One region of the Stenotrophomonas sp. ZAC14D1_NAIMI4_1 genome, then DNA from elsewhere that is predicted to be linked to it. Evidence: riboswitches for the same ligand, from Rfam matches in the RefSeq annotation. Region 1 holds a riboswitch; the other holds the start of a gene.

Region 1 (14,629 bases):
CGAACAGCGCCCCCGCCTCGCTCGGCCGCAGTTCGATGCGGCGCCCGTGCAGCTGCACGATGCGCTGCACGATCAGCAGGCCCAGCCCACCGTTCTCGCCACGTCGCGCCCCCAGTGCCGCCGGCGCCTGGAACAGCTGCGCGCGCAGCGCCGGCGCCACGCCCGGGCCATCATCGGCCACGCTCACTTCGACGCTGCCTTCAATGGCGCGCAGCTGCACGCGCACCTCTCCGCCCTCGGGCGCATGCCGCAGCGCGTTGTCGAGCAGGTTGGTCAGCACCCGCTCGACCAGGCCGAGATCGGCGCGCACCAACGGCAGGCCCGGCGGGAAATCCGCGTGCAGGTGCTGGCCGCGCGCCTGCGCCGCCAGCTCGAACTTCTGCAGCACGTCCTGCAGCAGCTCCGGCAGCGCGAACACCTCCCATTCCAGGCGTACCTCGCCGTGCTCCAGCCGCGCCAGTTCGAACAGCGCGCGGGCCAGGCGGCCCACTTTCGCGCTCTGCGCCAGGGCGATGCCGAGGTAGCGGCGGCGTTCGTCCGGCGACAACGTGGCTTCCTTCAGCGCCAGCGTTTCCAGGTAGCCATGCAGCGACGACAGCGGCGTGCGCAGGTCGTGGGAGATGTTGGCCACCAGTTCGCGGCGCTGCAGGTCCTGCTGGCGCAGCTGCTGCCATTGTTCGCCCAGCCGTTGCGCCATCTGCGCGTGGGCATGCTCGAGGATCTTCAGTTCATCGCGCTCGCCGCTGCGCAGTGGCACCGGCGCCGGCAACGGCGTGGGTGCATCGATGTCGAAGGCCTGGATGCGCCGGGTCAGCCGGCGCAGCGGCCGGGTGACCCAGTAGAAGGCCACCAGCCCGGCCAGCAGGCCCAGCCCGCCCACCAGCAGCACCGACCACAGGGTGGTGTTCCACTGGTTGCTGGCGGCCAGATCGTCGGCCAGCATCTGCCGGTGCTCGCCTACCAGCACCACGTACACGTAGCCGGCCTGGCGACCCTGCACCACCAGCGGGGCCACGCTGAACACCTTGCGGCCGCCGGTGCTGCGCGGGTCATCGCCGAGGATCGGCAGTGGCGCACCGGCCAGCAGGTGGCGCAGCGGCGCCAGGTCGACACGGTCGCGCAGCAGGTGGCCGCTGGGCGCATCATGGCCGAGGATGCGGCCCTGGTCGTCCAGCAGGTAGACCTCCACGCTGGGATTGACCGCCATCAACTGGCCGAACAGCGCGCGCACCGCGGTATCGCGCATGCCGCTGGTGTCCATCAGCTCGCTGCGCTGGGCGATGTGTTCGGCCAGGCCCAGCGACAGCCGCTGCACCACTTCCTGTTCGTGGCGGGTACTGGCACGCATCTGCAGGGCCAGCAGGGCCATGCAGCACATCAGCATCAGCGCGGCGATCACCGCTGCCAGCTTCTGCCACAGGTTTGGCGTGATCATGCCGCCGCCCCGGCCGGATCGACCAGCTTGTAGCCGCGACCCCACACCGTCAGCAGCCGGCGCGGGTTTGCCGGGTCGCCCTCGATCTTGCTGCGCAGGCGGTTGATGTGGGTGTTCACCGTGTGCTCGTAGCCATCGTGCTGGTAGCCCCAGACCTGGTTGAGCAGTTCCATCCGCGCGAACACCTGGTCGCGGTGGCGGGCGAAGAACAGCAGCAGGTCGAACTCACGCGGGGTCAGCTCCAGCGCGCTGCCATCGACCGAGGCGGTGCGCGCCACCGGGTCCAGCTGCAGGCCACCCACTTCCACGGCACCGGCATCGATGCGCGCGTTCTGCGCCATGGCTTCGGCACGGCGCAGCAGCGCACGCACGCGGGCCACCAGTTCGGGCATCGAGAAGGGCTTGGCCAGGTAATCGTCCGCACCCAGTTCCAGGCCGACGATGCGCTGGGTTTCACTGCCGCGTGCGCTGATGATGATGATCGGCACGTAGCGCGCCATCGCCCGGGCACGCTGGCAGATCTGCAGGCCGTCCACGCCGGGCAGCATCACGTCCAGCACCAGCGCGTCCCACGGGCCGTCCTGTTCCAGCAGGCGCAGGCCGGCATCGCCGGTGGCGGCGTGGGCGACGTCGTAGCCCTCGTCGGCCAGGTGCATGCGCAGCAGGTCGGCGATGTGGGCATCGTCTTCAACGATCAGGACGCGTTTTGCGGACATCGGCAACTCAGGGCCAGTGTGGAGGCTGCCCGCATTGTGGCGCGGCTTGGCCACCGATACCTCACGAAAAATTGAATCCTGCGTGAGGATTCGTTGACCCGGGCAGGCGCAGCATGGCCCCGTCGCCCCTTCCCGGAGTCCGCCATGCCCCTCACCCGCCGCCACCTGCTGGGCCTGGGTGGTCTTGCCACCGCCGCTGGCGTGCTCGGCCTGGGCGCGTGCAGCCGCCCCGCCACGGCCGCCGCCGAGAACCGCCCGGCACGACAGTTCCCGCTGATGCGCAGCGACGCCGAATGGCGCCGGCTGCTGACCCCGGCGCAGTACGCGGTGCTGCGCCAGCAGGCCACCGAACGCGCCGGCAGCAGCCCGCTGGATCGGGAACACCGGCAGGGCACGTTCACCTGCGCCGGCTGCCAGCAGCCGCTGTTTTCCTCGTCCACCAAGTTTGAAAGCGGCACCGGCTGGCCCAGCTTCTGGGCACCGCTGCACGGCGCCGTCGGCGAGGACCGCGACACCACCTTCGGCATGTTGCGGGTGGAAGCGCACTGCAGCCGCTGCGGCGGCCACCTCGGCCATGTCTTCAACGATGGCCCGCGCCCGACCGGCCTGCGCTACTGCATGAACGGTGCCGCCCTGCTGTTCCAGCCCGGTGCGGCCCGGCAGGACAGCGACGGTGGCTGGCGCGTGCCGCTCGGTTCTTCCCCTGTTTCTGGAGCCTGATGATGCTGCTGTTGCTGCTGGCCTACCTGGGCGGCGTACTGACCCTGCTCAGCCCCTGCATCCTGCCGGTGCTGCCCTTCGTGTTCGCACGCGCCAACCGGCCGTTCCTGCGCAGCACGCTGCCGCTGCTGCTGGGCATGGCGCTGACCTTCGCCGTGGTCGCCAGCCTGGCCGCCGTGGGCAGCCAATGGGTGGCCCAGGCCAACCAGATCGGCCGCTGGGTGGCCCTGGTGCTGATGGCCGTGTTCGCTCTGGCACTGCTCTGGCCGCGCCTGGCCGACCACCTGCTGGCGCCGTTCCAGCGCGTGGGTGCACGGCTGAGCGCGCGCGCCGATGCCGCCGATGATGCCGGCCGTGGCGGGGCGTGGACCTCGCTGCTGATCGGCATCGCCACCGGCCTGTTGTGGGCACCGTGCGCCGGGCCGATCCTGGGCCTGGTGCTGACCGGTGCGGCACTGCACGGCGCCAGCGTGGGCACCAGTGGGCTGCTGCTGGCCTACGCGCTGGGTGCGGCGACGGCGCTCGCGCTGGCGGTGTGGATCGGTGGCCGCGTGTTCAATGCCCTGCAGGCGCGGCTCGGCCTGGGCGACGTGCTGCGCAAGGCATTGGGCGTGGCCGCGCTGCTGGCGGTGGTGGCCATCGGCCTGGGCTGGGATACCGGCCTGCTGACCCGCCTGTCCTCGGTCAGCACCGCACGCATCGAGCAGGGCCTGCTGGACGCCGTACCCGGTGCCCAGCCGGCCGCGCCACCGATGATGATGATGGCCGGTGCCAACGCCGCCAATGCGCCGCTGCCGGTGGAAGGCACCCTGCCCGCCCTGGACGGCGCCACCGGCTGGCTCAACAGCCCGCCGCTGCAGGCCGAACAGCTGCGCGGCAAGGTCGTGCTGATCGATTTCTGGACCTATTCCTGCATCAACTGCCTGCGCGCGATGCCGTTCGTGCACGAATGGGAGCGCCGCTACCGCGACCATGGCCTGGTGGTGGTGGGCGTGCACACGCCGGAATTCGCCTTCGAACGCGACCCGCGCAACGTGATGAAGGCGGTGCAGCAGCTGAAGGTCGAGTACCCGGTGGCGCTGGACAACCAGTATTCGATCTGGCGCGCGTTCAACAACCAGTACTGGCCGGCGCAGTACTTCGTTGATGCGCAGGGCAACATCCGCGCCCACCAGTTCGGTGAAGGCAACTACGCGCATTCGGAACAGGTGATCCGCCGCCTGCTGGCCGAAGCCGGCCAGACCGACCTGCCGCCACCGGCCGACCCGGCCGCCGCCGACCTGCAGGGCGTGGCCACGCAGGCCGACATGGGCAACCTGCGCTCGCCGGAAACCTACCTGGGCCATGCCCGCGCCGAGCACTTCGCCTCGCCCGGCGGGCAGCGCACCGATGCGGCCTTCGACTACACGCTGCCGGCCAGCCTTGCGCTGAACCAGTGGGGCCTGTCCGGGCACTGGACCATCACCAACGAAGCCGCGCAGCTGCAGCAGGGCGGCGGCCGCATCGCCTTCCAGTTCCACGCCCGCGACCTGCACCTGGTGCTTGCGCCGAAGCAGGACGGCACGCCCGTGCGCTTCCGCGTCTGGCTGGATGGCAAGCCCCTGCCCGCCGCCGATGCCGGCAGTGATGTGGGCGCCGATGGCAGTGGCGTGGTCAACGAGAACCGTCTGTACCAGCTGGTGCGCCAGCGCGGCACGGTCGGCCCGCACCGCTTCGAGATCGAGTTCCTCGACGCGGGCGTGCAGGCCTATGCCTTCACCTTTGGTTGAGAGCAGGAGGGCACGATGAAATTCTCCTTTGAACAGGGCATTGCGGCGGGTATTGCCGGGCTGGTCGCCACGGCGCTGGTGGCCGGCGTGCTGCTGGTGGATCACGGTGCGATGGCCGCACCGGCCACGGCCAGCGCGCCGGTGCAGGCGCTGCCGGCACCGGCCGGCGACGCCGCCTTCAGCGATGACGCCACCCACGCCAGCGTGGTGTTTGCCGGTGGCTGCTTCTGGGGCGTGCAGGGTGTGTTCCAGCACGTCAAGGGCGTGAGCAATGCCGTGGCGGGCTATGCGGGCGGCAGTGCCGCCGATGCACGCTATGAGCGGGTCAGCAGCGGCCGCACCGGCCACGCCGAAGCGGTGAAGGTCGACTACGATCCGCGCCAGGTCAGCTATGGCCAGCTGCTGCAGGTGTTCTTCTCGGTGGCGCACGACCCCACCCAGCTGAACTACCAGGGCCCCGACCACGGCAGCCAGTACCGCTCGGCGATCTTCAGCGATGATGCGCGGCAGCTGGCCGCCAGCCGCGCCTACATCAGCCAGCTGGGCCAGGCCGGCAGCTACCGCGGCCCGATCGTCACCCAGGTCGCCAGCGGCCAGCGCTTCTACCCCGCCGAGAGCTACCACCAGAACTACATGGCCAACTACCCGCAGGCGGCCTACATCCGCTATTACGACGCACCGAAGCTGGCCGCGCTGGGCAGGCAGTTCCCCGCGCTGTACCGGCGCCAGGCCTCGCTGGTGCCGATGCGCTGACGTACCCGGGAGTGCCGGCCGCTGGCCGGCATCCTCGCAATCGCGATGACACGGTTGCCGGCCAGCGGCCGGCACTATTTCTACAAAAAAAAGACGCACGGCCCTGCGGCCATGCGTTTGAAATGGATCGGCCAGGCCCCGATCAGGCCCCACCGACGGCACCATGCTAGGCTCGGCGGCATCATGGGTACAGCTCCAGATGCAGGCCAGTCCAATGGATACAGATCCACGCGCCACCCCGGCCCCACCGCGCTACCAGCGCCTGTCCGATGAACTGGCCGAAGCGATCCACGGCGGCCGCCTGCCGGTGGGCAGCCGCCTGCCCTCGCTGCGGCAGATGGCGGCGCAGCGCCAGCTGAGCCTGAACACCGTCATCGCCGCCTATCGGCAGCTGGAAGATGCAGGGCTGGTGGTGCCACGGCCGAAGGCCGGCTTCGAGGTGGCGCCACGCCTGTCGGTGCCGCAGCGATCACTGCGCGATGCCCCCTCGGCCCCCACCGCACCGCTGCAGCAGGCGCTGATGGCCCGCGTGCTCGAGGCGCAGCGACGCCCCGGGGTGATCGATCTCGCCTTCGCCGGGCCACGTGGGCGGCAGTTCTATCCCGGCGCGCAGCTGGCCCGGCACACCGCACAGGTGCTGCGCCACGGCCAGCAGACGGTGGAAACCTATGCGCGCCCGAATGGCTCGCCGCGCCTGCTGGCACAGATCGAACGGCGCGGCCCGCGGATGGGCCTGCACACCCACGCCGACCGCCTGCTGTTGACCCACGGCGCGATGGAAGCGCTGCAGCTGGCCCTGCGCGCGGTGACCGAACCGGGCGCGGCCGTCGGCATCGAGGCCCCCTCCTACTTCAACCTGTACCCGTTGCTGGCCAACCTCGGCCTGCAGGCCATCGAGCTGCCCACCCACCCGCAGCACGGGTTGGACGTCGATGCGCTGGAAGCGCTGTTGGAGCACACGCCGCTGGCCGCGCTGGTGGTGATGCCCACGGTGCACAACCCGCTGGGCTGCACCATGCCGACGGCGGCCAAGCAGCGCCTGGCCGAACTGGTCAACGCACACCAGCTGCCGCTGATCGAGGATGCGGTGTATGCCGAGCTGCAGTTCTGCGAACCGCCTGCGCCGCTGCTGAAGGCATTCGATCGCGATGGCTGGGTGATGGTGGTGGGGGGCTTCTCCAAGACGCTGGCACCGGATTACCGCATCGGCTGGCTCGATGGTGGTCGCTTCGCCGAGCGCATCGCCCTGTTGAAGTTCCAGTCCACCGGCGGTGAACCGCAGCTGCTGGGTGATGCAGTGGCCGCCTATCTGGAAGCGGGCAGCTACGAGCACCACCTGCACCGCATGCGCCGGCTGTACCGCGAACAGGTGGGTCGCCTGCGGCAGCTGGTGGCCGAGCACTTCCCCGCCGGCACCCGCGCCACCGAACCGCAGGGGGGCTTCCTGCTGTGGCTGGAGCTGCCTGGCGTGGACACGCGTGAACTGTTCGAGCGTGCGCTGGCCGAGGACATCGTGTTCATGCCCGGCCAGGTGTATTCGCGTGGCGCGCGCTACCGGCATTGCCTGCGGCTGTCGTGCTGCCAGGCGCTGGATGCACGCTTCATCAGCGCGGTGGAACGGCTGGGCGCGATCGCGCGGGAGCTGGCAGCGCGGTAGTGCCGGCCGCTGGCCGGCAATCGCGGTGCCGTTCGTATCGGATTGCCGGGTAGAGTCGACCGTTGGTCGACTGCTCCTGATCAGACCCCGCGCTGCGCGCGATAGTCGACTGACAGTCGACTCTACCGCTGCTCCGCTCCCAGGTGTGCGCCCAGGGTTTGGCCATCCGCGCCCGGCAGGTACGGCAGGCGGCCCCAGCACGGCATCGGCAGGCGCTGCTGGAGGGTGGCGATGTTTTCATCCTGGCGCTGCATGGCCGGATCGATGTGGTTGCCGATCCAGCCAAGGCACTCCACGCCGCTGGCCTGCAGCGACTGCGCGGTCAGCCGTGCATGGTTCACGCAGCCCAGGCGCATGCCCACCACCAGCAGCACCGGCAGGCGCAGCGCGCGCACCAGGTCGAGCTGGTCCAGCGTGGCCGACACCGGCGCCAGCCAGCCGCCCACGCCTTCCACCACCACCACATCGGCCTGCGCACGCAGGCGCTCGAAGGCGGCCACGATCGGCGCCAGCTGCACCTCCACGCCGTCCTCGGCCGCAGCCAGTTCAGGTGCCAGCGGCTGCCGCAGCGCATAGGGGTTCAGATCGGCGTAGTCCGGCACCGGCCAGCTGGCCGCCTGCAGCGCCAGCGCATCCTCGTTGCGCAGGCCGTGGCCCAGGTCCTGGCTGCCGCTTGCGACCGGCTTCATGCCCACCGCGCGCAGTCCGCGCCGGCGCAGTGCATGCAGCAGCGCGGTGCTGCTGGCGGTCTTGCCGATCTCGGTATCGGTGCCGGTGACGAACACCGCCGGCGGCATCAGGGTGGGCAGGGGCATCGATGGCTCCAGGCATGCAACAGAGCGTGCATTATCGCTGGTCCCGTACGCTTGCTAGACTGCAGGCATGTTCGCCAACGCCTCGCTCACCGGCAGCAAGCCGGAACAATACGCCCAGCTGCTGGAACAGGCCCGAGGCCTGGTCTACGGCGAGTCCGACCGCATCGCCAACGCGGCCAACCTCTCCGCACTGGTCTACCACTCCCTTCCCGACCTGAACTGGGTGGGTTTCTACCTGTACGACGGCAAGGAGCTGGTGGTCGGCCCGTTCCAGGGCCTGCCGGCCTGCGTGCGCATCCCGCTGGACAAGGGCGTGTGCGGTGCCGCTGCCAGCCAGCGCGTCACCCAGCGCGTGGAAGACGTCGATGCCTTCCCGGGCCACATCGCCTGTGATTCGGCCTCGCGCTCGGAACTGGTGGTGCCGCTGCTGCGCGGTGATGAGCTGATCGGCGTGTTCGACATCGACAGCCCGAAGGTGGGCCGCTTCGATGCCGAGGACCAGGCCGGGCTGGAAGCCATCGCCCGCGTGTTCGTCGAGGCCCTGGGATGAGCGCACCCAAGCTGCGCAACATCGGCCCGAAGAGTGCGGCGTGGCTGCGCCAGGTCGGCCTGCGCAGCCGCGAGGACCTGGCTGCGCTCGGCGCGGTCGGGGCCTTCGTCAAGGTCAAGCGCGCCGGCTTCAAGCCCAGCTTGAACCTGCTTTATTCGCTGGAAGGCGCGCTGCTGGATTGCCACTGGCAGGAACTGGGCGAAGCACAGCGCGAGGCGCTGGTGCAGGATTACGAGGCACGCATCGCCGCGCATCCGTTGAAGGCCGCCGGCCCGGCATCGGGCCCGGTGCATGAGCAGCGCTTCGACAACGAGGATGACGGCGAAGAGCGCTTTGCCGAGAGCGCGGACGAGGATTAGAGCGTCCGCATTGCTGGGAATGCCGGCCAGCGGCCGGCACTACCACGGCGGTGCGGGCGTGCGGGATCGGTAGCGCCGGGCCATGCCCGGCGGTCGCGGTTACGGCTGCTGCAGTTCCAGCAGCTCGCCCACCAGGCCTACTTCACCGCGTTCCAGCCACACCCGCAGGCGCGTGCCGTGGTCGATGCGCAGCGCCCAGCACAGTGACAGCGGCAACCCGCAGACCTGTGACAGCACCATGCGCAGCGGGCCGCCATGGCTGACCACCACGGTGGGCAGCGGATCCTCATCGTCCAGCAGGCGATCCAGCGCGCGCGCAATGCGCCGTTCGAAGTGGCCCCAGCTTTCGCCATTGGGCGGCGGGTAGGCATGCGGATCGGCGTGGAAGGCCGCCAGCGCATCCTCCGGCAGGTCGAACAGCGATTGTCCGTCCCAATCGCCGAAATCCAGTTCTTCCCATTCCTCGTCCGCGTCCACGTCCAGCCCGCGCGGGGTGGCCAGGGCCATCGCCGTATGCAGCGAGCGCAGGCGCGGCGAGCTGATCACCCGCTGCCAGTCGTGCCCGGCATAGGCGTCGACCAGTTCCTGCGGCAGGCGGGCCAGCTGCGGCGGATCGCTGCGGCCATCGAGGAACTCGTCGCGGCCGTTGCCGGCATGGCGGACCAGGTCGAGGATCATGCGTGCGTCCTCTGCAGGCAACGCGGGAACAGCGGAAAACAGCGGGACATCGGCAACGGCACCACGGGAGCGAGGGGATATTCTACGGGCACAGCCAAGGCAGTCGAGCAAGCTCGACTCTACGGGCCGCCGGCGATGCCGTAGACTGCGCCCACTTCCAGGTGACCTGCGGCCGCGGCCGGCAGGTTGAAACGGGAAGCCGGTGACGCGTGGCAACACGCCAGGCCGGCGCTGCCCCCGCAACGGTAAGCACGTCTGTTCCAGGCAATACCGCCACTGTGCCACCGGCATGGGAAGGCGCCTGGACGGTGGCCTCGCGCCACCTGGCGGCAAGCCCGGAGACCGGCCCGGAAGCCTCAGGTCGCGATGCGGTGGGCATGGCGCTGGATGATCGCGGCATCTGCCGCGGCTTCGGCGCGTGCCTGCCTTCGTGGCTCCTCCCCTTCGCCACGCGGGCGTGCGTGGCACCCGGAGTCCTCCCGATGAAGCTGCAGTTCCGAATGCTGTCCCTGGCCGTGCTGGCCGCCCTGCCCGCCCTGGCCCATGCCCAGGCGAGCGATGACACCGCTGCGCTGGATCAGGTGCTGGTGACCGCCACGCGCACCCCCATCGCCCTGCAGGACAGCATCGCACCGGCGCAGGTGATCGACCGCGCACAGATCGAATCCAGCCAGGCCACCTCGCTGCAGGAACTGCTGGCCGGCCGCGCCGGCATCAACCTGACCAACAGCGGTGGCCTCGGCAAGCAGAGCTCGCTGTTCCTGCGCGGCACCAATTCCTCGCACACCGTGGTGCTGGTCGATGGCGTGCGCATCAACAGTGCCGACCTTGGCCTGGCGATGTACCAGGACCTGCCGCTGGCGCAGATCGAGCGCGTGGAAATCGTGCGCGGGCCGCAGTCCAGCCTGTACGGCGCCGATGCCATCGGTGGCGTCATCCAGATCTTCACCCGCCGCAACCAGGGCGGGTTTGCGCCGCACTTCCAGCTGGGCGGCGGCAGCAATGGCCTGCGCGAAGCCAGCGGTGGCATCGGTGGCAGCGGCGAGCGCGGCTGGTTCGGCGCCGATATCGCCTACCAGCACACCGACGGCATCAATGCCTGCCGCGGCTCGGCCACGCTGTTCACCGGCTGCTTCGCCGATGAGCCCGACCGCGATGGCTACCGCAACCTGTCCAAGAGCCTGCGCGGTGGCTACACCTTCAACGAGCAGTGGAGCGTGGAAGGCAGCGCCCTGCGTGCCGAAGGCGAGAACCACTACGACGGCTACTACAACTACTCGGAAACGCTGCAACAGGTGATGTCCGGCAAGGTGCGCTACACCCCGTCCGAGCGCCTGGCCTTCACCGCCAGCGTCGGCCGCAGCGACAACGAGTCGGACAACTACGGCGACCTCGGTGTGTCCGGCAGCGCGCAGACGCACCGCGACAACGCCTCGCTGCAGGCCGATATCGGCCTGGCCGAGGGCCAGCTGCTGAGTACCGGCGTGGACTGGAGCGAGGACAACCTGGATGGCAGCAGCGCCGGCTATCTCGTGGACAGCCGCCGCAACACCGGCGTGTTCGTGCAGTACCAGGGCCGTTTCGGCCGCCACCAGCTGCAGGTGAGCGCGCGCAACGACGACAACGCGCAGTTCGGCGACCACGCCACCGGCAGCCTTGGCTGGGCGATGGACCTGGGCCACGGTCTGCGCGTGAATGCCAGTTATGGCACAGCGTTCAAGGCACCGACCTTCAGCGACCTGTACGACCCGTGGAGCGGCGTACCGACGCTGGATCCGGAGACGTCGAAGAGCGCCAACATCGGCCTGTCGCAGCACGGCCAGGGCTGGCACTGGGGCGTGGACGTGTACGAGACCCGCATCGATGACCTGATCACCTACGACGCGGCGACCTTCATGATGCAGCAAATCGAGAAGGCGCGTATCCGCGGTGCCGAACTGACCGCAGGCGTGGTGCTGGCCGGCTTCGACATCAATGGCCAGCTGAGCTACACCGACCCGCGCAACCGCACCGCTGGCAGCGCGCAGTTCGACAACTGGCTGCCGCGCCGCGCGCAGCAGACCGCGCGCCTGGACGTGGACCGCCGCTTCGGCGACGTCCGCGCCGGACTGACCGTGCAGGGCGCCGGCAAGCGCTTCGACGACGCCAGCAACACGGTGAAGGTGCGCGGCTACGGCACGCTGGACCTGCGCGCGGAGTACGCGCTGACGCCGTCGTGGTCGCTGCTGGCCCGCGCAGCCAATGTGTTCGACCGCCGCTACGAGACCGTGGCGTGGTTCAACCAGCCGGGCCGCGAGTACCAGCTGAGCGTGCGGTACCAGCCGAAGTAACCACGCCGGCCATGGTAGTGCCGGCCGCTGGCCGGCAGCGTCATGGTCTATGGCAGCGTGCAACGGGTTGCCGGCCAGCGGCCGGCACTACCCAGTGCGTCAGTGCTGCAGGCCGGGGAGGTCACGCAGGTCGTCGATGACCGCCACGGCATGTGCCGTTTCCAGATCCAGGCCGCGCGGATAGCCGTAGCGCACCAGCGCGATCGGCATGCCGGCGTCTTCGGCGGCACGGTAATCGGTGAGCGAATCACCCACCATCAGGCAGGCGTCCACCGCCTGGCCGAAGTGCGCGGCGATGTGCCGCAGCGGCTCGCCACTGGGCTTGCGCTGCGGCAGCGAATCACCGCCCAGCACCAGTGAAAACGCATCCGCAATGCCCAGGTGCTGCAGCAACGGCGGCACCAGCGCGGCCGGCTTGTTGGTGCAGATGGCCAGCGGCACGCCGCGCGCGCGCAGCAACGCCAGGGCTTCCGGCACGCCATCGAACAGGCGCGGGCTGCGCAGCAGGCATTCGCGGTAATGCACCATGAAGGTCGGCATCACCTCGGCCAGGTCCACGTCGCGACCGGCGGCGTGCACCGCCTGCTCGACCAGCCGCCGCACGCCATCACCGATCCAGCCCAGCACGGTGGTTTCCGGCACGCGCGCCACGCCGATGTCTTCCAGCGTGCGGTTCAGTGCTTCGGCAATGTCAGCCGCGCTGTCCACCAGCGTGCCGTCCAGATCAAACACAACCAACGGATAGGGATACGACAAGGGACGGTTACCTGTACGACGTGGGCCGTCCATTGTACGCCCCGGCATTTCCGCATCCGCCTCAGCCGATCCGGCGGGCGCGGGTGGCAAGGAACGTGGGCAGGTAGCGGTCGATCAGGAAACGCGGGCGCGGCTGCCAGTCTTCCATGAAGCGCTCGACCACGAAGCCGGCATCGAGCTGGCCACCGATCAGGTCGCCCAGGCTGTGGCCGAAGGTCAGTGCTTCACCACGGGCCAGCTTGGCCTCGCGCTCTTCGGCCGGCAGGTCTTCCAGGTCCGAATACGGAATGGCGTACCGCGGGCGGATCAGGCCCTGTTCCTGCAGCTGCGGATCGCGCGCGCCCACGAACACCACCGGGTTGTAGAAGCTGGCCAGCAGCAGGCCATCCCGCGCCAGCACGCGCTGGCACTCGGCCCAGATTGGGCGCACATCCGGCACGTACAGGTTGGAAATGGGGTGGAACACCACATCGAAGCTGCCATCGGCGAAGGCATGCAGGTCACGCATGTCGCCCTGCACGGTGCGCAGTGACAGCCCATCGCGCTCGGCCACGCGGCGGTCCTGCGCCAGCTGCCCGTCGGACAGATCGAACACGGTGACCACCGCGCCAGCGGCGGCCAGCACCGGCGCCTGCTGGCCACCGGCCGATGCCAGGCAGAGGATGCGGCGGCCGCGTACATCGCCCAGCCAGTCCAGCGGCAGCGGGCGGGGCGTCAGGTGGACCTGCCAGCGTCCCTGGCGTGCGGCAGCGATGGTTTCGGCATCGACCGGGCGCGACCAGTCGCTGGCCTCGCGTGCCTGGCGGTCCCACGCCGCGCGGTTGTGCTCGAGCAATCCCTGTCCATGGTTCATGTGTCCTCCTTGACCGGTGGGCGCCAATCCAGATCCTGGAATGCCGGGCTGGTGAAACACTCGGCCAGGAAATCCAGGAACCGCCGCATGATAGCGGGCTGCTGTCGACGCGATGCGTACACGGCATGAATGCCCAGCTCGTCCAGCGCATAGGCCGGCAGCAGCTGCACCAGTTCCCCCGAACGCAGCAGCGGTGCCACCTGGTAGGTCGGCAGCATGGCAATGCCGGCACCGGCGCGCACCGCTTCCAGCAGCAGGGAGGCTTCGTTGGCGCTGATGTTGCCGCCCACCGCCACCGACAGCGAGCGGCCGTCGCGATGCAGCTGCCACAGGCTCTTGCCGACGTAGTGGTGGGTGAGGCAGTTGTGCGCGGGCAGCTGCTCCGGTGCGCTGGGCGTGCCGTGTGCCTGCAGGTAGGCAGGCGTGGCGCACAGCACCGAACGGCAGGTGGCCAGCCGTCGCGCGATCAGGCTGGGATCGATCTGGCGGGCGATGCGCACGGCCAGGTCCACGCGCTCCTCCACCAGGTTGACCATGCGGTCGACCAGCAGCAGCTCGATGCGCGCGGCCGGGTGGCGCTGCACGAAGGCCGCCACTGCGCGTGCCAGGTGGCTCTGCCCGAACGACACGCTGGCGGTGATGCGCAGGGTGCCGTGCGGCTCGGGATCGTCACTGGCCAGTTCGCCCTGCAGTTCCTCGCCGATGGCCAGCATCTGCCGGAAGCGCGCCAGCGCGGCTTCACCGGCGCCGGTCAGGCTGATCCGCCGCGTGGTCCGGTGCAGCAGGCGTGCGCCCAGCCAGCCCTCCACCTCGGCCAGGTAGCGGCTGACCATCGCGCGGGACATGTCCAGCACCTCGGCGGCGGCGGTCAGGCTGCCACGCTCGGCCACTTCGACGAACACGGTCATGGCGGTCAATCGGTCCATCTGCTCGATCCATGCAACAAACAAGCGCGTTATACGCTGTTTTTCGAGCAACTGCAGCGGCCTACAGTGGCCTCGTTCCCACCCCATTCCGCCCCAAGGAGTCCTGACATGAAGATCGCCCTCGTCGGTGCCACCGGCAACATCGGCCGCCAGATCGCCCGCCACGCCCTCGCCCACGGCCACCAGGTCACGGCCGTGGTCCGCAGTGAAAAAGACCTGCCGGCCGAGCTGGCCGGTGCCCAGCTGGCCATCGCGGCGCTGGACGACACCGCCGCCCTGGCCGCCGTGATCGCTGGCCACGACGTGCTGGCC
Region 2 (14,629 bases), 370 kb from region 1:
TTTCCGCGGCCGGCCATTCGCTGTCGTCTTCCAGTGCACTGCCCCAGTCCTGGTGCAGGCCCACGTAGACACCTTCCACTTCGGGTTTCGCGGCTATCGCGGCCAGGCGTGCGTACAGCTCGGCAATCGGCGGGCGGCCGTAACCCCACTGGTTCGGTGCGATGCACTCTTCGAAATCGTTGCCTTCGAAATACGCGGCCAGCGGCACCACCGGCAGGTGGTCCGGATCGCGGGCATCGAGTCGTTCCAGCAGGTCCAGCAGGTGTTGGCGGGAGGACATGAAGCGTTCCTTGCAGTGGGGGCCGCGATTGTATCCATCGCGGTCAGTAGATCGGCGTGACCTTCATCTGCGGCAGCGGACGCGGTGCACCGTCGGTCAGGTCCGGACCCAGGTCTTCCCACGTGCGGCCCTGCTCCACCATCTGCGCCCACAACTGCTGCGATCCGCGACGCTTGTCTTCCGAACCCAGCTTGTACGACGGCGCCACCGGCTCACCATTGGCGACGATGGAATACGCCGCGCGGTAGGCCAGTACCTGCTGCGCCGGGTCATCGGTACGCGCCACTTCCAGCGTGTAGCGCTGGTAGGCCGAAGCGAGGTTGCGCCAGCGGATCCAGTAGTGGTTATCGAACGAGAACGCGCAGAAGCGTGCGCCGGCCAGGCTGCCCTTGTCGGCGATGCGGCTCAGCACCTCCTGCGGCATGTCCAGGTTCATGCCCCCTTCGTCGCCCTGCAGGCTCACGTGAACGATGCGGTCGCGGTAGCCCGGTGCGCGTGCCTGCAGCAGGTCGCGCCAGTTCTGCATGGTGGCCACCACCGCAAACAGGAAACGGCCCAGCTCGGCGGCGGCCAGCGGCGTGGCGATGGACTGGTAATGGCGCTGCCAGCCGTGGCGGTTCTCGGTGGGTAGCACCACGGCGCGCTCCAGCGCCTGCTGGCCGGTGGTGCCATGGCTGACATCCTCGGCATGCTGCGGGTAGACCAGGTTGATGGCGAAGGTCGGCCAGCGCGGCATTGCCGCATCGAACAGGTGGATGGGGAAGTTGCTGCTGATGCCACCATCGGAGAACCAGCAGATGCGGAACGCGGTGATGACCGGCCCGCAGGACTGGCCGGCACTGGTCAGGCCTTCCATGCTGTCGGCCACGTTGTGCTCGGCATCAGGGGTGGCCGGTGACGGCGCGCAGCGGCGCTCGCGGCGCGCCGGCTCATGCAGCGGCACCGCACTGATCAGCAGCGGGAAGCTCAGGCTCATCCGGGTGGCCACCAGTACCGGCAGCTGCGGGCCCTGTGGCAGGTGGTAGTACTGCCGCCCTTCCACATCCACCGGCGTGCCGGCGTGGTCGACCAGCCACTGCACCACGCTGGCCGGGAACAGCTGCTCGAATTCCTCGCGCAGGAACCAGAACTGCGCACCGCCCAGCGGCAGCGTGCGCGGTTCGTTGTGCGACACGCAGGTGGTGATCATCTGCAGGCTGATGGCATGCGGGCTCTCCGGCTCGCCGGCATAGCGCGGTGCATCGTGCAGATCGGCAAAGGTGAGCGGTGCGTCCAGCGGCTTGCCGGACAGCTCCTGCAGGCTCTGGTGCAGCCATTCGGTCAGTGCCGGCTTGCGTGCATCGCGGCCCAGGCCGCTGCACAGGCCCAGCAGGTTGCGCCGTGCCACCCGCGCCACCCGCAGCGCGGCACCGGCCACGCCGGCGCCATAGGCACACAGCAGCGAAGGGAGCAGGGTGGCGGCCACGCCGCTCCAGCCACCGCCCCACCAGCCCAGGCCCAGCAGCAGCGCCAGCGACACCAGCACTTCCAGCGGGGCGATCTCGAACACGGCCACCGCCAGGCACAACAGCTTGCGCGGCCACCCGTAGCCGCCGGTCAGCGCCACCAGCAGCCGGTAGGCCGCCCGCGCGCCGCGTGCCGGCTGGAACAGGCTGTAGATGAAGCCGCGCCGCGACAACTGCGCTGACACCGCGGACAGGCCGCCGTAACCGGTGCCGTCGGCCAGGTGCTCACCCGCCTGCTGGCGGCGATCGCCATACGCTGCCGCTGCCGCCACCGCCGCCGCAATGGCGCCGGCCGAGGTGCCACCGATGCTCTTGAACCGGTAATCGCGGGCCAGCGCCAGTACCGCATTGGGGTACACGATGCCGCTGGTGATGCCGCCCTTCATGACCAGATCGCAGTACTTGTCTGCCACTACCCTGCCCCCGCTGACTGTGCCTGAGATGCCACCCGACGCTACGGATGCAGTATGACGCGAAGGCTTCTCACCGCCTGAGAACCCGCCCACGGAAGGGCAAGGCAGGACTGCGTCGGAGGGCATCCGCCGCTCCGGTGGGTGCCGACCGTTGGTCGGCACGATCCGTGCCGTGCGCGGAAGTCATCCGCGCATGGCGTGGATCGAGTGGGCAAGTGGACGTACTCCCCTTGACCGGCGCAGGCATCGCGTCCACCGTGGGCACGCCGAAGGTATCCCTGCCGTCGTTGCGACAACGGCAGGGATTTGAATGGGAATCCGGTGAAGGCGCCTCGCGCGCCCATTCCGGAGCTGCCCCGCAGCGGTGAATGGAAACGAATCCTGCCAACAGCACTGGGCTCGCGCCTGGGAAGCGGCAGGTAGTAGGTGGGCTGCGGCCCGTGTCCATCAGCCCGAATACCGGCCCCGGCCGGGGGACACGACCGTCCCCTGACTCGACCTGGAATCTCCGCGGGGAGGTTGCCGGGGCCGTCTTCGTCCTGCGCGTGCAGGCGGGGTGGCCGCGCGCGTCCTGTTCACGGTTTCCGGCCAGACCCGTTGCCCACGCCCAGATGCACCCGACGATGACCGAGTTCCAACGCCCCGACCTGTCCCTGCCCGCCGACGGCAAGCGCCTGCTGCTGCATTCGTGCTGCGCGCCCTGCTCGGGTGAAGTGATGGAGGCGATCACTGCCTCCGGGATCGACTACGCGATCTTCTTCTACAACCCCAACATCCACCCGGTGAAGGAGTACGAGCTGCGCAAGCAGGAGAACATCCGCTTCGCCGAGCAGCACGGCATTCCCTTCATCGATTGCGACTACGACACCGACAACTGGTTCAGCCGTGCGCGCGGCATGGAAAACGAGCCCGAGCGCGGCATCCGCTGCACGATGTGCTTCGACATGCGTTTCGAGCGCACCGCGCTGTACGCGCATGAGCACGGCTACGACACCATCAGTTCGTCGCTGGGCATTTCGCGCTGGAAGAACATGGCGCAGATCAACGACTGCGGCATCCGCGCCGCGTCGCGCTACGAAGGCCTGCAGTACTGGGATTACAACTGGCGCAAGGGTGGCGGTGCCAGCCGCATGGTGGAAATCAGCAAGCGCGAGCAGTTCTACCAGCAGGAGTACTGCGGCTGCGTGTACTCGCTGCGCGATGCCAACCGCCACCGCCGCGAAACCGGCCGCGAGCGCATCAAGATCGGCCTGCTGTACTACGGCCAGGATGCTGAAACGCCGCAGGGCGATTGACGTGCGCGCAGGGGGCGGCCACGCTGGTCGCCCCTTCTGCTGTGCTGGACCCTGCCATGACCGCCCTGCCCGCCGATGTCGCCCTGCTGGTGATCGACCTGCAGCCGGACTTCATGCCCGGTGGCGCATTGGCCTGCGACCAGGGTGACGCGCTGGTGGCGCCGATTGCCGAGCTGCTGGCACAGCGCCACTACCGCACGGTGGTGGCCACCCAGGACTGGCACCCGGCCAACCATGCTTCGTTCGCCAGCCAGCACCCGGGCACGCGTCCGTTCGAAAGCATCCTGCTGCACGCGCAGCCGCAGACCCTGTGGCCGGACCACTGCGTGCAGGGCAGCGACGGCGCCGCGCTGCACCCGGGCGTGGACTGGACCGTGGCCGACCTGATCCTGCGCAAGGGCACCCGCCAGCAGGTGGATTCGTACAGTGCGTTCCGCGAGAACCACGGCCCGGAGGGCGAACGCCCACCGACCGGCCTGGCCGGCTGGCTGCATGAGCGCCGCATCCGCGAGGTGCACGTGTGCGGCCTGGCGCGCGATTACTGCGTGCTGTGGAGCGCACAGGACGCGGTGAAATCCGGCTTCCGGGTGAAGTTCCTGTGGGAGCTGACCCGGCCGGTGACCGAAGCCAACGACGCGATGGTGCGTGAGGCGCTGGGCAAGGCAGGGATTGCGATCGTCTGACCCGGAACGGTAGTGCCGGCCGCTGGCCGGCAACCTCGGGATCCCTGCAGTTGCCGGCCAGCGGCCGGCACTACCGGATAGCACCCGTGGTGGCGCGGGATGGACGATTACCGGAACACCACCGTGCGGTGCCCGTTGAGCAGGATGCGGTGCTCCACGTGCCGGCGCACGGCGCGCGCCAGCACCTGCGATTCGGTATCGCTGCCCAGCCGCACCAGTTCGCGCGGTGCCATGGCGTGGTCCACGCGGGCCACGTCCTGTTCGATGATCGGGCCTTCGTCCAGATCCTCGGTGACGTAGTGCGCGGTGGCGCCGATGATCTTGACCCCGCGCGCGTGCGCCTGGTGGTACGGCTGCGCGCCCTTGAAGCTGGGCAGGAAGCTGTGGTGGATGTTGATCGCGCGGCCGGCCAGGGCGCGGCACAGCGTGGGCGAGAGGATCTGCATGTAGCGCGCCAGCACTACCAGGTCGATGCGCTCGCGCTCGACCAGGTCGATGATCTGCTGTTCCTGCATGGCGCGCGTTTCGGCGTTTACCGGCAGATGGTGGAACGGCACCTGGTAGGACGCGGCCAGCGGCGCGAAATCGGCGTGATTCGATGCCACCGCAGCGATGTCCACTTTCAGCTGCCCGCTGTGGGCGCGGAACAGCAGATCGTTCAGGCAATGGCCCTGCTTGCTGACCAGCACCAGCAGGCGCGCGCGGCGGCGACCGTCATGCAGCTGCCAGTCCATGCCGTAGTCGGCGGCCAGTGCAGCCATCGCCGCGTGCACGGTGTCGAGCGGCAGGCTGGCGTCGCGGTCGAAATGCACGCGCAGGAAGAAGCGGCCGCTCTCCTCATCGCCGAACTGCTGGGCGTCGAGGATGTTGCAGCCGTGGTCGAACAACAGCCCCGAGACGCGGTAGACGATACCGGTGCGGTCGGGGCAGGACAGGGTAAGAATGGAATCGGGGCGCATCGCCCGAGTGTAGGGCAGCACCCTGCCGCGATGCACAATGCTGTCAGATGCAACCGATCTTCAGCGCGGATGCACCGTCAACGCCACCAGCCGCACCACCAGCGGGCGCACCAGCAGCACGCCGCAGAACGCGACTGGCATGGCCATCTGGTAGGCGGCCATCACCCGCGCCAGATAGCCGCTGCCCAGCCCGGCGTTGGCGGCGGTGATGACCAGGCACATCAGCAGCGCCATCAGGCCGGCCATGAAGAAGGCGAAGACAAACGGCGTGCTGCGGGCGTGCAGCTTCCAGCGGGACGATCGGGGGTAGGCCATGGCACATCGTGTCGAGTGAAGTGGGCCGGCAGGCTAGCGGTGCGGCGGCCCGCGCACAGCCCCGCCACGCTTGGCACAGACCCAAGCGATACTTGTCCTTCCGCATGGCAAGCTGGTCGGTCATGAACCTGTTGCAGCTCATCCGCAGCTTCACCCGCACCGCAGAGACCGGCAGCATTGCCGCCGCGGCCCGCCACCTCGGCATCAGCGCCACCGCCGTGGGGCAGAACATCAACCGGCTGGAAGCCCACCTGGGCGTGCGCCTGCTCAACCGCAGCACGCGGCAGCTGGCGCTCAGCGAGGCCGGTGCGGTCTACCTGGCGCAGGTGCGGCACATCGAGGCGGACCTGGCGCGCGCGCAGGCGATGGTCACCGCTGGCGATATCGAACCATCCGGACCGCTGCGCATCGCCAGCAGCAGCGCGTTCGGCCGCCACGTGCTGGCGCCCCTGCTGCCCAGCCTGCAGCAGCGCTACCCGCAACTGCAGCTGGAACTACGCCTGAGCGATCGTGCCGTACAGCACGGGCCGGAGGCGGTGGATGCCAGCATCCGCATCGGCGCGCAGCTGGAAGACGGGCTGGTGGCACGGCCGCTGGCGCGCATCCCGTTCGTGTTCTGTGCCTCGCCGGCCTACCTGGAGGCGCACGGCACGCCGGGCGATCCGGCCGCACTGAACGGCCATCGCGGCCTGCTGCACCGCTTCCCCACCGATGGCCGGCCGCTGCGCTGGGGCCTGCTGAAGGACGGCCAGCGGGTGGACGCGGCGCTGCCGCCGAGCATGGTCTGCGATGACATCGACGCGCTGGCCGAGCTGGCGGCGGCCGGCGCGGGCATCACCCGGCTGGCCGCGTTCGTGGCCGAACCGTACCTGCGCGATGGCCGCCTGCAGGCGGTATTCGGCCCGGCCAGCGCATGGCAGCCGGCGCCGATGGAGGTGTTCTTCTGCGTGAGCGACCGCCGCGATTTCACCGCGAAGATCCGCGCGCTGTTCGAGCACCTGCAGGCCGGCATGGCACCGGCCTGGCAGGTCTGAGGTTCAGCGCGCGCGGAACACGTTGCGTGCTTCGCGCGGCTCGCAGCGCAGGTACTGCGGCGACGGCACCACGCTGTCGCCCAGCGCGGCGGCGGCGTGCCACGGCCAGCGCGGGTCGTACAGGATGCCGCGGGCCAGCCCGATGGCATCGGCCTGGTTGTGGCGCAGGATCGATTCGGCCTGTTCCGGCTCGGTGATCAGGCCCACCGCAATGACCGGCATGCGCAGCTTCTTGGCCTTGATGGCCGCCGCGAACGGCACCTGGTAACCCGGGCCGACGCTGATCTTCTGCCGCTCATCGAGGCCGCCGCTGGACACGTGCAGGAAGTTGCAGCCACGCGCATCCAGGATCTGCGCCAGTGCTTCGCTCTGCACCAGGTCCCAGCCGCCGTCGACCCAGTCGGTGGCGGAAATGCGCACGCCCACGGCCATCTTGTCCGACACCGCTGCACGCACCGCATCGAACACCTCCACCAGCAGGCGCAGGCGGTTCGGCAGCGAGCCACCGTAGCCGTCAGTGCGGCGGTTGCTGAGCGGGGACAGGAACTGGTGCAGCAGGTAACCGTGCGCGGCGTGGATCTCGATCAGCTCGAAGCCCAGGCGCTCGGCACGCACCGCGCTGGCGGCGAAGGCAGCGATGACCTCGGCGATGCCGGCTTCATCCAGCGCCTCGGGCGCCGGATCGGTGGCGTGGAACGGTACCGGTGACGGGGCGACCGTGGCCCAGCCGTTGGCATCGTCGGCCGGCAGCTGGCGGCCACCGTCCCACGGGCGGGCGGTGGAGGCCTTGCGGCCGGCGTGGGCCAGCTGGATGCCCAGCGGCATCGACGACCAGCGGCGGACGCTGGCCAGCACCTGCGCCAGGGCGGCCTCGGTGCCGTCATCCCACAGGCCCAGGTCGGCCCAGCTGATGCGCCCGCGCGGCTCGACCGCGGTGGCTTCCAGGATCAGCAGGCCCGCGCCGGACTGCGCCAGGTTGCCCAGGTGCATGGCGTGCCAATCGCTGGCGCGGCCATCTTCGGCGGAGTACTGGCACATCGGCGCGATCACGATGCGGTTGGGCAGGGTCAGGGGGCCGAGGGACATCGGCGAGAACAGCTGGCTCAAGACGGTCAGGACATGCGTAGGGGGTGCGTATTGCACCGCTGCGCGGCCTGCGGATCAACCATCTGGATGGATCGCTGTTTCGCGGCGGCGCATCGCGCGCTCGCCGGGCATGGCCCGGCGCTACCGGATCGCGAAGCCCGCCAACGCCTCGGCGCAGTCCCGTTCATCCTTGAACTGCAGCAGGTCGTCGGCGCGGGTGCGGCCGCGGTTCAGCGCCGCCACCGGCAGGCCGGCCTTGGCGGCGGCCTGCACGAAGCGGAAGCCGGAATAGACCATCAGCGAGGAACCCACCACCAGCACGGCGTCGGCCTGCTGCAGGTGCTCATGCACGGCCGCCACGCGCTCGCGCGGCACGTTTTCGCCAAAGAACACCACGTCCGGCTTCAGCAGGCCGCCGCAGTACGGGCAATCCGGCACCACGAAGGCGGAAAAGTCGGTTTCCAGATCGGCGTCGCCATCGGGGGCAATGCCCGCTTCCAGCGCGTCCCAGCCCGGGTTGGCATCAAGCAGGCGCTGCTGGAAATCCTCGCGCCCGCTGCGGCGTTCGCAGCCCATGCAGCGCACCAGGTCCAGCCGCCCGTGCAGGTCGATCACGTTCCGGCTGCCCGCACGCTGGTGCAGGCCGTCCACGTTCTGGGTCAGCAGCACCTGCAGCGTGCCGCGGGCTTCCAGCGCGGCCAGCGCCTGGTGGGTGCCGTTGGGCAGGGCCAGGCCGAAGCGCGGCCAGCCCAGCAGGCTGCGCGCCCAGTAGCGCTGGCGGGTGGCCGCCTCGCCCATGAAGGCCTGGTAGGTCACTGGCGGCGTGCGCTTCCACTGGCCGTCGGTATCGCGGTAATCGGGGATGCCCGAGGCTGTGCTGCAGCCGGCGCCGGTCAGCACGAACAGGCGTTGGGCACGGTCGATGAAATCGGTCAGCGGCGGGGTCATGGCAGCAAAATGGGGGCGCAGGGGTACCCCCGCAAGCGCGTGGTCAGCTGGCCGGGTCGGCCGCCGGGGTGCCCGGCAGGCGCGGCACGGCGGTCGGCTGGCCGTCGTCACCCAGCGCGATCATCACGAAGTGGCCGCGCGTGCACAGCTTGCGCTCGCCGCTGTGCAGGTCTTCGGCAATCAGTTCCACTTCGACCTTCATCGAGCTGCGGCCCACTTCGACGATGCGGCCCACGGTTTCCACCATCTGGCCGATGCGGATGGGCAGCTTGAAATCGACCTGGTCGCTGCGCGCGGTCACCACGGTGCGGCGCGAATAGCGGGCGGCGGCGAGGAAGGCGGCCTTGTCCATCCACGCCAGCGCCTGGCCACCGAACAGGGTGCCCATGTGGTTGGTGTGGTTGGGGAAGACGATTTCGGCCATGCGCACTTCGATGGGCGGCACGGTTTCGGGAATGGGGGTCATGGCGGGGCCATCGGTGTGGGGTGCGGCAATTTTAAGCCAGCCCCGGTGCAGGCGGCGCTACACTGCGCCACGCCCACCGCACGGAACGCCGCCATGCCTGCCGCCACCGACCTGCTGGCCTTCGCCCTGCTGTCGCTGGGCATGGTGCTCACGCCTGGGCCGAACATGGTCTACCTGGTCTCGCGCTCGATCTGCCAGGGCCGCCGCGCCGGGCTGGTGTCGCTGGGCGGGGTGGCGCTGGGCTTCGTGTTCTACATGCTGTGCGCGGCACTGGGCATCACCGCCCTGCTGATGACCGTGCCCTTCGCCTACGACGCGCTGCGCATCGGCGGCGCGCTGTACCTGTTGTACGTGGCCTGGCAGGCGGTGAAGCCGGGCGGACGCTCGCCCTTCGCGGTGCATGCCCTGCCCGTGGACAGCCCACGCCGGCTGTTCGCGATGGGCTTTTTGACCAACCTGCTGAACCCGAAGATCGCGGTGATGTACCTGTCCCTGCTGCCGCAGTTCCTGCATCCGGACGGCCACGGCAGCGTGCTGGCACAGTCCGTGGTGCTGGGCTTCACCCAGATCGCGGTCAGCCTGGCGGTGAACACGATGATCGTGCTGATGGCCGGCAGCATTGCGGCATTCCTGGCCGCGCGGCCGAGCTGGCAGGCCGCGCAGCGCTGGCTGATGGGCACGGTGCTGGCCGGTCTGGCCGTGCGGATGGCACTGGAAGGACGGCGGTAAGACCTCTGGTAGCGCCGGGCCATGCCCGGCGAGCGCGCAGCGCGGTCGATGTTTCCCGCCGCGCCGGATGGATTCCGCCGGGCGTGGCCCGGCGCTACCGTCAGTGCAGGGTCGGTCCAGCAACCAGTCGTTCCACGGTTTCCGCGCAGCGGCGGCCGTTGATGGCCAAACACAGCATGGCGTGGGTGGCTTCGGCCGGTTGCTTGCCGTGCAGCGGCGAGGTGCTGCCGTTGGCCTGGGCAAGCTGGTGGCCGCAGAGCAGCAGGGCGGTGCCTTCGATGCCCTGCATCAGGCGGCGCAGTCGCAGCAGCAGGTGGTTGAGTTCATGCGCGTTCGTCGGATCGGTACTCATGGTGGTTTCTCCATTACGGATCAGGCCACCGGTGAGGGTGGCGGACGATGCGTGGCTGCAATCACGGTCTATCGACTGAAAAACCGGAAGGCACAAGGCCTCCACGCACCGCCCGCCGCAGAATCGCGACGAATCGCCAACCGCCACCGGACAGATGCCGGCGACGGTTGGCGAGCGTATCAATCGATAGGATTCGGGATTGCAGTCCCGGCTGCTGGTTCGCCAGCAGCGCGCCATGATGTGCAGCGGAATCCGCGTGATTCCAGTGGCTTACGCGACATGCAGGCACATTGCTGGCAGAGCCGACGCGTTAGGTCGTGATCGACCGTCGATGCGGTTTGCGTCAATGTGCGCTGCGCGCGTGAGCCAAGCATGGGCTTGGCTCTACAGAAAACAAAAAACCCCGGCATTGCCGGGGTTTTTCGTTGCGACAGACCTGACTGGTTCGATCAGAAGTTCATGTCGAAGGCGACTTCGCCCTGCACGCCGACCTGGTAGGCCGAGGCGCGGCGTTCGAAGAAGTTGGTCAGTTCCTGCACGTCCTGCAGTTCCATGAAGCTCAGCGGGTTGCGCACGTTGTACTTGCGCTCCATGCCCAGGCGATGGAAATGGTTGTCGGCGCAGTGCTGCAGGTACTGGCGCATGTCACGGGTGGAGATGCCCGCCACGCCACCGGACAGCACGTCCTCGGCGAACTGCACTTCGCACTCGATGGCTTCGGCCAGCATTTCGTAGACGTCCTGCTTCATCTTGTCGTCGAACAGGTCCGGCTCTTCCTCGCGGATCACGTCCACGCACTCGAAGGCGAAATCCATGTGCGCGCTTTCGTCGCGGAACACCCAGTTGGTGCCCGAGGCCAGGCCGTTGAGCAGGCCACGCGAACGGAAGTAGTAGACGTAGGCGAAGGCGGCGAAGAAGAACAGGCCTTCGATGCACGCGGCGAAGCAGATCTGGTTCAGCAGGAACTGGCGACGCTCTTCGCGGGTCTCGATGCGCTTCAGGCTCTGGATCGAGTCGATCCACTTGAAGCAGAAATCGGCCTTCTTCTTGATCGAGTCGATGTTCTCCACCGCGTCGAAGGCTTTGGCGCGCTCGTCCGGATCCGGCAGGTAGTTGTCGAGCAGGGTCAGGTAGAACTGCACGTGCAGCGCTTCTTCATACAGCTGGCGCGACAGGTACATGCGCGCTTCGGGCGCGTTGAGGTGCTGGTACAGGTTCAGCACCAGGTTGTTGGACACGATCGAATCGCCGGTGGCGAAGAACGCGACCAGGCGGTGGATCAGGTGGCGCTCACCCGGCGACATCTTGCTGTGCAGGTCGCTGATGTCGATCTGGAAGTTGATCTCTTCCACCGTCCAGGTGTTCTTGATCGCGTTCCGGTACATGTCATAGAACTGCGGGTAGCGCATCGGGCGCAGGGTCAGTTCAAAACCGGGATCGAGCAGCATCTGCTTGGGCTTGTCGGCCATGGGTGTTTCCTTGTCTTCTCGGGTCAAAACGCCGGGCTTGGCCCGGCGCTACCTTGGTGTTTTCTGCAGTCGAGCAGTGCCGACCAACGGTCGGCACCTACCGCGCGGCGGTGCCGCTCTTATTGGCAGGCCTCGCAGGCTTCCGGGTTCTCCAGCGAGCAGGCGATGGCCTCTTCCGGGCTGAACACCTTTTCCGGCGCTGCGGTGGCGGTGTGGCTGACCGTGGTCTTGGCGATCTTGGTGGCCGGGCGCGAACGCAGGTAGTAGGTGGTCTTGATGCCCTGCTTCCAGGCGTACATGTACATGGAGGACATCGCGCCGATGTTCGGGCTTTCCATGAACAGGTTGAGCGAGGCGGACTGGTCGATGAAGGCGCCACGGTCGGCGGCCATGTCGATCAGCGAACGCATCGGCAGTTCCCACGCGGTGCGGTAGACGTGGCGCAGCGTTTCCGGAATCTGCGTGATGCCCTGGATCGAGCCTTCGGCCAGCTTGATGGCGTCGCGCATTTCCGGGGTCCAGTGGCCCAGCTTCTTCAGCTCGTTCACCAGGTAGCGGTTGACCTGCAGGAAGTCACCGGACAGGGTTTCGCGCTTGAACAGGTTGGACACCTGCGGTTCGACGCACTCGTAGCAGCCGGCGATCGAGGCGATGGTCGCGGTCGGGGCAATGGCGATCATCAGCGAGTTGCGCAGGCCGTGTTCCTTGATGCGCTCGCGCAGGGAATCCCAACGCTCGGCATCTTCAGGCACCACGTTCCAGGCATCGAACTGCAGCTCGCCGCTGGCCGCACGGGTGTCGGCGAAGGACGGGTGCTTGCCGCGTTCCTGGGCCAGTTCAACCGAGGTTTCCAGCGCGTGGAAGTAGATGGTCTCGGCGATCTTCTTCGACAGCGCGCGTGCTTCGGCGCCATCGAACGGCAGGCGCTTGCGGAAGAACACGTCCTGCAGGCCCATGCAGCCCAGGCCGACCGGACGCCAGCGCAGGTTGCCGCGGCGCGCCGATTCGATCGGGTAGAAGTTCAGGTCGATCACGCGGTCGAGCTGGCGCACGGCCAGGCGCACGGTGTCGGCCAGCTTGTCGAAATCGAACTCGCCGTTGCCGTCGAAGTGGTTGCCCAGGTTGATCGAACCCAGGTTGCACACCGCGGTCTCTTCAGCCGAGGTGACTTCCAGGATTTCGGTGCACAGGTTGGACAGGTGGATGACGTTGCCGGCGCGCAGGGTCTGGTTGCTGGCGCGGTTGCACTTGTCCTTGAAGGTCATCCAGCCGTTGCCGGTCTCGGCCAGGGTACGCATCATCCGCGAGTACAGCTTGCGCGCGGAGATGGTGCGGTTGGCCTTGCCCTGTGCTTCGGCCTGCAGGTAGGCGGCTTCGAAGGCTTCGCCGAACAGGTCGGTGAACTCCGGCACGACGCGCGGATCGAACAGCGACCATTCCTGGTCGGCCTCGACGCGCTTCATGAACAGGTCCGGGATCCAGTTGGCCAGGTTCAGGTTGTGCGCACGGCGCGATTCGTCACCGGTGTTGTCACGCAGCTCGAGGAAATCCTCGATGTCGGCGTGCCAGGTTTCCAGGTAGACGCAGGCCGCGCCCTTGCGCTTGCCGCCCTGGTTCACCGCGGCCACGGACGAATCCATGGTCTTCAGCCACGGCACGATGCCGTTGGAGTGGCCGTTGGTGGACTTGATGAGCGAACCACGCGAACGCACGCGGGTGTAGCTGACGCCGATGCCGCCGGAGAACTTGGACAGCTGGGCGATGTCGCCGTACTTGGAGTAGATCGATTCCAGCGAATCCTGCGGCGAATCCAGCAGGAAGCACGAGGACAGCTGCTCGTGGGTGGTGCCGGAGTTGAACAGGGTCGGGCTGGACGGCAGGTAGTCCAGGTTGCCCATGCGCTTGTACAGCGCCAGGGCCTCGGCCACGTCCTCGCTCAGCGCGCTGGCGATGCGCAGGAAGAACTGCTGCGGGGTCTCGATCACCTTGCGGGTGTGCGGGTGGCGCAGCAGGTAGCGGTCGTACAGGGTACGCAGGCCGAAGTAATCGAAGTTCAGGTCCAGCGAGATGTCGATGGCATCGTTGAGCTTGCGTGCGTTGGTCTGCACGAAGTTCAGCAGGCGGTCGTTGATCAGGCCCACTTCGTGGCCACGGCCGACCGACTGCGAGAAGGCGTAGATTTCCTGGCCCGACACTTCCTTGGCGATGTAGTTGGCCAGCAGGCGCGCGGCAAGGCGGCCGTACTCGGGCTCTTCACCGATCAGCAGGGCGGCGGTGCGGATGGACAGTTCGTCCAGCTCGCGGGTGGTGGCGCCGTTGTACAGGCCGGAGATGGTGCGGGTGGCCACGCGCATCGGATCGACGGCGTGCAGGCCTTCGGAGGAACGCTGCACCGCGCGCACGATCTTGTTCAGATCCACCAGCTCGGTCGTGCCGTTGCGCTTGGTCACGCTCATCGCGTTGGCCGTCGGCGGCGACGTCAGCAGGAACTCGCTTTCCTTCTCGATGGTGGCGCTGGATTCGGTGGTCACGGCGTGTGTCCTCTTGGCGTGATTGGGGGTGCTGTATGCATCAGGGTTGCTCGACCCGGGACATGACAGCCCAGGGTGGCAGGACGGCGTCGCAGGAGATGAGACCCTGCGCCTTCCACTGCCGGTTGACGATCGCTGGCGGGTACTGCGGTAGTGCCCCGTTGCGGACCCCAAGACATGGGGTCGTTGCGACCGACGGCCACAAGATAGTGGGGGTGATGGGGGCCGTCAACGCCAAATATAGTGAAATTTGGTAATCCCTTGCGGCGCAAGGATCATGCCATCGGCGCCGCGTCTGGACGCTTTGGACCTGCCGGAACGGGCTGCGCAGTCAAGCCCGGAAGGCGTCACATCGGCGGTACAACGTGCTGCGGAAACGGAACAATGACAGCTTCACATGACAGCGACGAAGCTGGCTAGGGACAACCCTGTGGATAGGTAGTGGGCAGCCGGTGGGAAAGCCGGTATGGCCGGATGGATGACCGTCGGGCAGTGACTTCCGGCCGGTGACGGCGCCTTGCGGGCGCGGGATGCTGGGGCCCTGCTCTGACCGGAAAGGACTCC

The links. A riboswitch is a leader RNA that binds a small molecule or an ion and turns the genes downstream of it on or off. The one in region 1 is predicted to bind cobalamin.
Region 2: another riboswitch for cobalamin. It lies ahead of C1927_RS01280 (epoxyqueuosine reductase QueH); the one in region 1 lies ahead of btuB (TonB-dependent vitamin B12 receptor).

The regions. Positions count from the first base shown of each region.
Region 1 covers NZ_CP026001.1:652,974-667,602, reverse strand. Annotated here, with positions in the region: gene C1927_RS03000 (HAMP domain-containing sensor histidine kinase) at 1-1,435, opposite strand, end outside; gene C1927_RS02995 (response regulator transcription factor) at 1,432-2,151, opposite strand; gene msrB (peptide-methionine (R)-S-oxide reductase MsrB) at 2,296-2,871, shown strand; gene C1927_RS02985 (cytochrome c biogenesis protein CcdA) at 2,874-4,640, shown strand; gene msrA (peptide-methionine (S)-S-oxide reductase MsrA) at 4,656-5,393, shown strand; gene C1927_RS02975 (PLP-dependent aminotransferase family protein) at 5,608-7,050, shown strand; gene bioD (dethiobiotin synthase) at 7,173-7,850, opposite strand; gene C1927_RS02965 (GAF domain-containing protein) at 7,933-8,415, shown strand; gene C1927_RS02960 (TfoX/Sxy family protein) at 8,412-8,774, shown strand; gene C1927_RS02955 (histidine phosphatase family protein) at 8,874-9,452, opposite strand; cobalamin riboswitch at 9,595-9,818, shown strand; gene btuB (TonB-dependent vitamin B12 receptor) at 9,935-11,782, shown strand; gene gph (phosphoglycolate phosphatase) at 11,882-12,538, opposite strand; gene C1927_RS02940 (class I SAM-dependent methyltransferase) at 12,600-13,391, opposite strand; gene C1927_RS02935 (LysR family transcriptional regulator) at 13,388-14,317, opposite strand; gene C1927_RS02930 (NAD(P)H-binding protein) at 14,426-14,629, shown strand, end outside.
Region 2 covers NZ_CP026001.1:280,529-295,157, reverse strand. Annotated here, with positions in the region: gene C1927_RS01290 (hypothetical protein) at 1-280, opposite strand, end outside; gene C1927_RS01285 (patatin-like phospholipase family protein) at 324-2,198, opposite strand; cobalamin riboswitch at 2,470-2,663, shown strand; gene C1927_RS01280 (epoxyqueuosine reductase QueH) at 2,822-3,493, shown strand; gene pncA (bifunctional nicotinamidase/pyrazinamidase) at 3,550-4,176, shown strand; gene purU (formyltetrahydrofolate deformylase) at 4,284-5,135, opposite strand; gene C1927_RS01265 (DUF2798 domain-containing protein) at 5,196-5,450, opposite strand; gene C1927_RS01260 (LysR family transcriptional regulator) at 5,573-6,484, shown strand; gene C1927_RS01255 (NADH:flavin oxidoreductase/NADH oxidase) at 6,488-7,591, opposite strand; gene C1927_RS01250 (NAD-dependent protein deacetylase) at 7,712-8,518, opposite strand; gene C1927_RS01245 (acyl-CoA thioesterase) at 8,562-8,984, opposite strand; gene C1927_RS01240 (LysE family translocator) at 9,078-9,713, shown strand; gene C1927_RS01235 (hypothetical protein) at 9,814-10,065, opposite strand; gene C1927_RS01230 (ribonucleotide-diphosphate reductase subunit beta) at 10,515-11,534, opposite strand; gene C1927_RS01225 (ribonucleoside-diphosphate reductase subunit alpha) at 11,654-14,065, opposite strand.